2 linked regions of the Sinobacterium norvegicum genome follow. The protein of the gene in region 2 interacts with the protein of the main gene of each other region in a pairwise test. Links are inferred from orthologs where the notes say so. Each region holds a gene or a part of one and is shown on either strand. Other genes may lie near its edges.

Evidence for each region.
Region 1: the proteins of L9P87_RS15035 (region 2) and rpsB interact in binary tests that used the Escherichia coli proteins (3 or more experiments, as listed by UniProt). The link is inferred for Sinobacterium norvegicum from one-to-one orthologs.

Annotation. Positions count from the first base shown.
Region 1 is NZ_CAKLPX010000001.1:921,642-925,786, reverse strand. What follows is about bases 829-3,547. They hold rpsB (30S ribosomal protein S2), read left to right. Parts: upstream 829-1,671; coding sequence 1,672-2,424; downstream 2,425-3,547. Other genes in these bases: pyrH (UMP kinase), read left to right, coding at 3,498-3,547; tsf (translation elongation factor Ts), read left to right, coding at 2,553-3,419; map (type I methionyl aminopeptidase), read right to left, coding at 829-1,301. Outside these bases: glnD ([protein-PII] uridylyltransferase), read right to left, coding at 1-395; more of map, read right to left, coding at 480-828; more of pyrH, read left to right, coding at 3,548-4,145. UniProt on the Escherichia coli protein: Required for ribosomal protein bS1 (rpsA) to bind to the 30S subunit.
Region 2 is NZ_CAKLPX010000004.1:103,464-106,937, forward strand. What follows is about bases 755-3,474. They hold L9P87_RS15035 (RNA-binding S4 domain-containing protein), read right to left. Parts: upstream 2,459-3,474; coding sequence 2,051-2,458; downstream 755-2,050. Other genes in these bases: L9P87_RS15025 (divergent polysaccharide deacetylase family protein), read left to right, coding at 755-1,150; hisF (imidazole glycerol phosphate synthase subunit HisF), read right to left, coding at 1,145-1,918; yrfG (GMP/IMP nucleotidase), read right to left, coding at 2,462-3,127; nudE (ADP compounds hydrolase NudE), read left to right, coding at 3,233-3,474. In the rest of the region: L9P87_RS15020 (S41 family peptidase), read left to right, coding at 1-200; more of L9P87_RS15025, read left to right, coding at 257-754. UniProt on the Escherichia coli protein: Involved in the recycling of free 50S ribosomal subunits that still carry a nascent chain. Binds RNA more specifically than DNA. Binds with very high affinity to the free 50S ribosomal subunit. Does not bind it when it is part of the 70S ribosome.

The sequences.
Region 1 (4,145 bases), on a different replicon or contig from region 2:
GTGCGAACACTGTGACCGATATCCAGACCGAGATCCCACAGCAGGGTGATAAACTTTTCCAGTGATGCCTGAGCTTCGGCGTCGGGCTCGGTTTTTAGTAGCACCAGAATGTCGATATCGGAGAAGGGGTGAAGTTCCCCGCGGCCGTAGCCGCCAACAGCCACTAGGGTCATCTGTTGGCCGAGTAGTTGACAGTTTTTCCAGCAGAGGTCGATAATAGCGTCAATGAGTACGGCGCGTTCTCTTACCAACTCGGTGACGTTTCTACCCTCTAAAAATTGCTGGTTGAGTAACTCGGAGCCTTCTTTTATCGCGGCCTTCAGCGGCAGCTGAGGCGTTGGATTGTCGATGAGTTGCTCGGTGACTTGGTAGATATCTATTAACGTGGTCGTCATATCGCCGTCATTATTTATGTTTGGGAGGGGCTGGCTAATTTGCTGGCCGATTGCCCAGCGCAAAGGCTGGGCGGATGTCGAGTGCTAGTCTTTGCGGAAGATGGCGCAGCCACTAAAGGCCTCCAGCTCTTCTTGGCGGGCGGTGAGAATCTCACAGCCGTCGGCGGTGACCACAATGGTGTGTTCCCACTGGGCGGACGGCTTTCCGTCTTTGGTTGTGACGGTCCAGCCGTCTTTGTTGTTAAGTTTGGTGTGGCGCTTGCCAGCATTGAGCATCGGCTCGATGGTAAAGGTCATTCCCTCTTTTAGCGCCAAGCCCTGTCCGGCTACACCGTAGTGTAAGACCTGAGGCTCCTCATGGAATACTTCGCCAATACCGTGGCCGCAGTACTCCTGAACAATGCTATAGCTGACACCATTGGCGTCTTTCTTCTCGGCATGTTTTTGAATAATTGCGCCGATGTCGCCAAGCGTGGTGCCGGGCTTGACAATCTCAAGTGCTTTATACAGGCAGAATTGTGAGCGCTCGGCCAATTTTTTCATATAGTTCGGTACATTACCGAGATAGAACATCTTGCTGGTGTCGCCGTGGAAACCATCTTTGATCACGGTAATGTCGATGTTGAGAATGTCACCCTCTTTCAGTTTTTTGCTGTCGGAGGGAATGCCGTGGCAGATCACATGGTTGATTGAGGTGCAAATAGATTTGGGAAAGCCATGGTAGTTGAGCGGTGCGGGAATGGCATCGCGCTCCTTGGTAATGTATTCATGACAGATGCGATCGAGTTCGCCGGTGGTGACGCCGACCTTGACATAGGGTTCGATCATTTCAAGGACATCGGCAGCGAGCTTGCCGGCTACACGCATTTTTTGGATTTGTTCGGGGGTTTTGATGCTAACAGTCATATGTGGTTCCAATGAATTCCCTCGGCAATCTGCCGATAATACTGGTCTTTAGTCGTTGGCCTGTTGCGTTGTATGGAGGCGGCGAAGAATGCTTGAGGCCGTCCGGCAGAGGCTGTGACAGAAATACGAATGGCGGCATTGTACCCTATTTTTTAGCGAAAAAGGCGAAAGTTGATAAAAACAGTCAGGTACTGTGTGGGCTGTGGCAGCGATTTTGCCTTTCAGTTTTGCCGCCGCTGTGGTATAAAGCGCACGCCGTCATTGAACGGTAAACGTCACACACGTGTCGTCACATTCTTTTTGGGTGCCCGTAAGGGTTTAAAGATGGGGCACGTGGAGGAATAACCCGTAATATATATTAGGTAAAACTATGGCTACTACTATTAGCATGCGCGCTTTGCTTCAATCTGGCGCACACTTCGGTCACCAGACCCGTTACTGGAACCCAAAGATGGGTAAATACATCTTTGGCGCACGTAACAAGATTCATATCATTAACCTAGAGCACACTGTTCCTGCTTTCAACGAAGCCCTTGCGCTGGTTGAAAACTTGGCTTCTAACGGCAATAAAGTATTGTTCGTTGGTACTAAGCGTGCAGCGGGCAAGGCTATCCGTGAAGAAGCTTCTCGCGTTAGCATGCCTTTCGTTAGTCATCGTTGGTTGGGTGGTATGCTGACTAACTACAAGACTATTCGTCAGTCTATCCGTCGTCTTCGTGAATTCGAAGCTCAGGCGCAGGATGGTACTTTCGACAAGTTGACTAAGAAAGAAGCTCTGATGCGTACTCGCTTGATGGATAAGCTTGAGCGTTCTATCGGTGGTATCAAGGATATGGGCGGTCTACCTGACGCACTTTTTGTTGTCGATGTTGATCACGAGCGTATCGCGATTGCTGAAGCTAACAAATTGAACATCCCAGTTATCGGTATCGTTGATACTAACTCAAACCCAGATGGCGTTGATTACGTTATCCCTGCAAACGATGATGCTATCCGCGCTGTCCGTTTGTACGTGAAAACTATTGCCGATGCAGTGACTGCAGGCAAGGGTGAGAGCGAAGCTGGCGAAGCCGCTAAGAACGAATTCGTAGAAGAAACTTCTAGCGAAGAAAAAGCAGGCTAATAAGGCTTGCCCTTATTAATTTGCGACTAAGAAGGGGGGCTTAGCCCCCCTTTTTGAATCGAATACTTGGCTTTCGCCCCAGTGAATAGTGGGCGGGAGTATTAAAACTCTTTATCGAGGATAGGTTGATGGCAGCAATTTCTGCAGCAATGGTTAAAGAACTTCGTGAGCGTACTGGTCTGGGCTTACTAGACTGTAAAAAGGCGCTTAAAGAAACAGGTGGTGATATCGAGCAGGCGATTGAAAACCTGCGTAAGTCTAGCGGCATGAAAGCGGCTAAGAAAGCTGGTCGTACTGCGGCTGATGGTGTGGTTGCTATCCGTGTTGCTGACGATGCAAGCTACGGTCAGGTAATCGAAGTGAACAGCGAGACAGATTTTGTTGCTCGTGATGATAGCTTCCTGGCTTTCGTGGATACTGTTGCTGATAAGGCATTTGCTGAGAAGCAAGTTGATGTTGCTGCTATCATGGCGGGCGACCTTGAGGCTGCTCGTGAGGCTTTGGTTCAGAAGATTGGCGAGAACATTGGTGTTCGTCGCGCCGCTGACTCTTCCGGTGATGTTGTTGGTGGCTATGTTCACTCAACTAACAAGATTGCAGCATTGGTTACCTTGAAAGGTGGTGATGTTGAGCTGGCGAAAGATATCGCGATGCATGTTGCCGCTGTTAATCCTCAGTTTGTATCTCCTGCCGATGTGTCGCAGGACGTTATCGACAAGGAATCTGACATCATCAAGGCTCAGCCTGATATGGAAGGCAAGCCAGAGAACATCGTCGAGAAAATGATTGGCGGTCGTATTAAGAAGTTCTTGGCTGAAATCAGCTTGACTGAGCAGGCGTTCGTTAAGAACCCTGAGTTCACCGTTGCTAAGCTTGCTGCTCAGGCCGGTGCTGAAGTTGTTGGTTTTGTCCGTTTTGAGGTTGGCGAGGGTATTGAGGTCGAAGAAGTCGATTTCGCTGCCGAGGTTGCTGAGCAGTTAGCAGCTTCTAAGTAAGACCTTCAATAGGCGGCTTAGCCGCCTATTTTTTTGTCTGTAAAAACCACATCATTAAAACCCAATATAGGAGTCGGTATGAGTCAAAGTCCGGTCGGAGATAGGAAATACAAACGTATTTTATTAAAGCTCAGTGGTGAGGCTTTAATGGGTGAGCAGGGGTTTGGTATTGATCCTGTTGTGCTCGATCGTATGGCCTTAGAAATAGGTCAGCTGGTAGGTATTGGGGTGCAGGTTGGTTTGGTGGTCGGCGGCGGTAATTTGTTCCGTGGTGCGGCGCTGAGTAAGGCTGGTTTGGATCGTGTTACCGGCGATCATATGGGCATGTTGGCGACGGTGATGAATGCTTTGGCGCTTCGCGATGCGCTTGAGCGTTCGAATATTTCTAGCCGTGTCATGTCTGCGATTCCGATGAGTGGTGTTGTTGAGCATTACGACCGCCGTACAGCGATGCGCTATATGGAGCAGGGTGATGTTGTCATTTTCTCTGCCGGTACCGGTAACCCATTTTTTACAACGGATTCAGCTGCTTGTTTGCGTGGCATCGAGGTGAATGCTGAGTTGGTGCTGAAGGCGACCAAGGTGGACGGGGTTTATTCTGCCGATCCTGTTAAGGATCCCTCGGCAACCAAGTATGACTGGCTGAGTTATGACGAAGTTATTGAGAACAAACTTGAGGTAATGGATCTAACGGCCATCGTGTTGTGTTCCGATCATAAAATGCCA
Region 2 (3,474 bases):
GAATTACCGAGGCCGATTTACAGGGCCACCTCAACAACGGCAACGGTGGCGATGAAAGCAATTCGGCTGAGCGTGAAAGACGCAAGGCTAATCAGTTAATTAAAGATGACAATCAATTGTTTGAAGCATTGAACCTGCTTAAAGGCATCAATATTTTAAAGCCGGCCGCGCCGGTTGCAGAGACCGACAAAGCGGCCTAACAATTGCCACCCACCACATTTTAACAGCTCCGGCGTCAGTCGGAGCGGTATGATTGATGACTTATTTACGTTCTGCCCTGCTAGTCCTAATACTGCTTAGCCATGTTACTGCCGCCGATAATTCCGTGGCGACAGCTGCCACCGCCCAAAAGACCTTCAAACTGGTATTGATCATCGATGATCTTGGCAACAACTATGCCCAGGGTCAGCGCGCCGTCGAATTACCCGGCCTCGCTACCATGGCAGTTTTACCCCATCGCCCCAGCAGTAAACGACTTGCCCGCAATGCCTTTGAGCAGGGCAAAGAAGTCATTCTGCACGCGCCGATGAGTAATGTGCACGGTAATAATTTGGGGGCCGGTGCTCTGACGCTGAATATGCCCGAGCAACAGTTGCTAGAGACCCTGCGCGATAATATTGCGTCGATTCCGCACGTGGTCGGAGTCAATAATCATATGGGCAGCGAACTGACCTCTGACCGTCAAGCGATGTCGCTGGTCATGGCGGAATTACAGACGCAGCAGCTTTATTTCGTTGACAGTCGCACCACGATCGAGACCGTCGCCGCCGAGCAGGCTGAATTGCTGGGCTTGCCGAGCATGGAGCGACAGGTGTTTCTCGATCACGTGATCAATACCGAGGCCATTGCTAATGAGTTCCAACGCTGGCTCAAGTTGGCCGAGAAGAACGGCGTCGCCGTCGCCATCGGCCACCCCCACGAGGCCACGATGAGCTACCTAGAGCAGCAGCTTCCGACACTGGCCGCAGCCGGATTCGAGCTGGTGACACCGTCACAGCTTTTACTGTCGCAACAGACAGGGGCAGAGGTATTCGAAGAGCGTGAACTAGCGTCAGCGACTGAGTTACCGGCGGAGCTGCCGGCCGACAAGAAAAAGCCCCAGCCTATCCTGGAACTTTATCGGTCACTGCTAAAATTGAGCAGTTTATAGCCGGACGTCGACACCCTGGGCACGCATAAATGCCTTTGCCTCGGGCACGGTATATTCACCAAAATGAAAAATACTGGCCGCCAGTACCGCATCAGCCTTACCTTCGACCACACCGTCAACCAGGTGCTGCAGGTTGCCAACACCACCGGACGCGATGATGGGGATATTAACCGCATCACTGATAGCGCGGGTCACACCGAGGTCGAAGCCATTCTTCATACCATCTTGATCCATACTGGTCAGCAAGATTTCTCCGGCGCCGTATTCGGCCATCTTAATGCCCCACTCAACCGCATCAATACCGGTCGGCTTACGGCCTCCGTGGGTAAATATCTCCCAGCGTGGCGTCTCACCGGCAACAGAAACCTGCTTGGCGTCGATGGCGACGACAATACACTGAGAGCCAAAACGACTGGCCGCTTCCTTGACAAAATCCGGGTTGAAGATAGCGGCGGTGTTGATGGCGACCTTATCGGCACCAGCATTAAGCATTAATCGAATATCATCACATTGACGAATCCCGCCACCAACAGTCAGTGGGATAAACACCTCACTGGCCATCTTCTCGACTGTATGTACCGTGGTATCCCGGCCCTCGGAGCTGGCGGTAATATCGAGAAAGGTAATCTCATCAGCACCTTGCTGATCATAGCGTTTGGCAATTTCAACAGGGTCACCGGCATCGCGGATATCCAAAAACTTAACGCCTTTGACGACACGGCCCTTATCAACATCTAAACAGGGAATAATACGCTTTGCTAAGCTCATACCAACTCTCAATTCTTATCGCTAATATTGCTGGGGCTTTGATTTGTTAAGCACACCCACAGCTCGTTCAACCAAGGCGGCCAATATTACCAGAGACCGCTGCCGCTGACACGGCTTGTTACTGTTTCAACATTATTCCTGATCCTGCCGCATGGCGTCTTTAAAGCCATGGATTAGTCGCCGATCACGTTTGTTAGGCCGCCGCTCTGTATGCACCATACCGGCGTTTTGTTGGCGGCGTTGCTCGCTGTTCATCGCTCGCTTGGCAATGCTGTCATCGGTCTCGCGGTACAGTTCCTTGGCTACGTCAAAACCACGACGCTGATCCGATAGCTGCTCGACAAAAACCGTCTTCACATCGTAGCCCTGGCGAATAGCCAGTTCGCTGCCGACAACAACCTCCTTGCTGACCTTGCAACGGGCGCCATCGAAATGCACCTTGCCCCCCTCAATCGCCTGCTTGGCCAGTGAACGCGTCTTATAAAAACGGGCTGCCCACAGCCACTTGTCGAGCCGAATTTTTTTACTCTTATCAGGCATGAATTACTCTCCCTCTACTGGCGGCATGATTTCATCGAAATGATGAAATTGGGGGTAGCGCAGATCTGACCGGCAGGGATTTTTGCTGTCGGGCTGGGACAGCGTCAATAAATGTTTAATGCCAAACGCCTCTGCGCTGGCCAAAATGTTTTCAGTATCATCAATAAACAGCGTTTTATTGGGTTCAAACGGGAACTGCTGCCGCAGCTGCTGCCAAAACTTAGCCGACTCCTTCGGTTCGCGGTAATCATGAGAGGCTACCATGGCATCGAACCACGGCCTTAAATCGACCTTTTTCATTTTTAAGTCTAAGCCGGCTCTGTGCGCATTGGTGACCAATATCACCTGTTTATTTGCTGCCTTTAATGCCTGCAAAAATTCGATGACAAAAGGCCGGGGGGCGATTAAATCAGCTATCTCGTCCTTTAAACCGACAATGTCCACATCGAGCTCGGCCTGCCAGTAATCGAGGCAGTACCAGTCCAAACTACCCTTGGTATCCATGATTTTGCCATACAGCAGGTCCTTGGCAATATCGTAGGGCATAGCTTTGAGCTCGCTATAGCGCTTGGGCAAATGCTGCAACCAAAAATGATTGTCGAAATGTAAATCCAACAACGTGCCATCCATATCCAATAGCACCGTGTCTATCGCCTGCCAATCGACCATGTAAACCTCTTCAATAATTCCTGGGCGGCGTTTTATACCGGGCCGCTATTTTAGACCGTAGTGGTGTTGTTATACTAGCGCCTTCTCACTAACGACGACGCCTTTATGAGCGAGCAGCAGCCCCCCAAAATCATCGATCAACAATGGCTTACTCACAGCAAGCTGTTTCATGTTGAGCAATTAGACCTGGCGTTTAGTAACGGCGAGCAACGGCGCTATGAACGGCTCAACCCAGGCCGCCATGCCGGGGTGATGGTGCTGCCTATTCTCGACAACCATTCACTGATATTGATCAAAGAGTTTGGCGCCGGTATCGACCAATATTACCTGTCCTTCCCCAAGGGCGC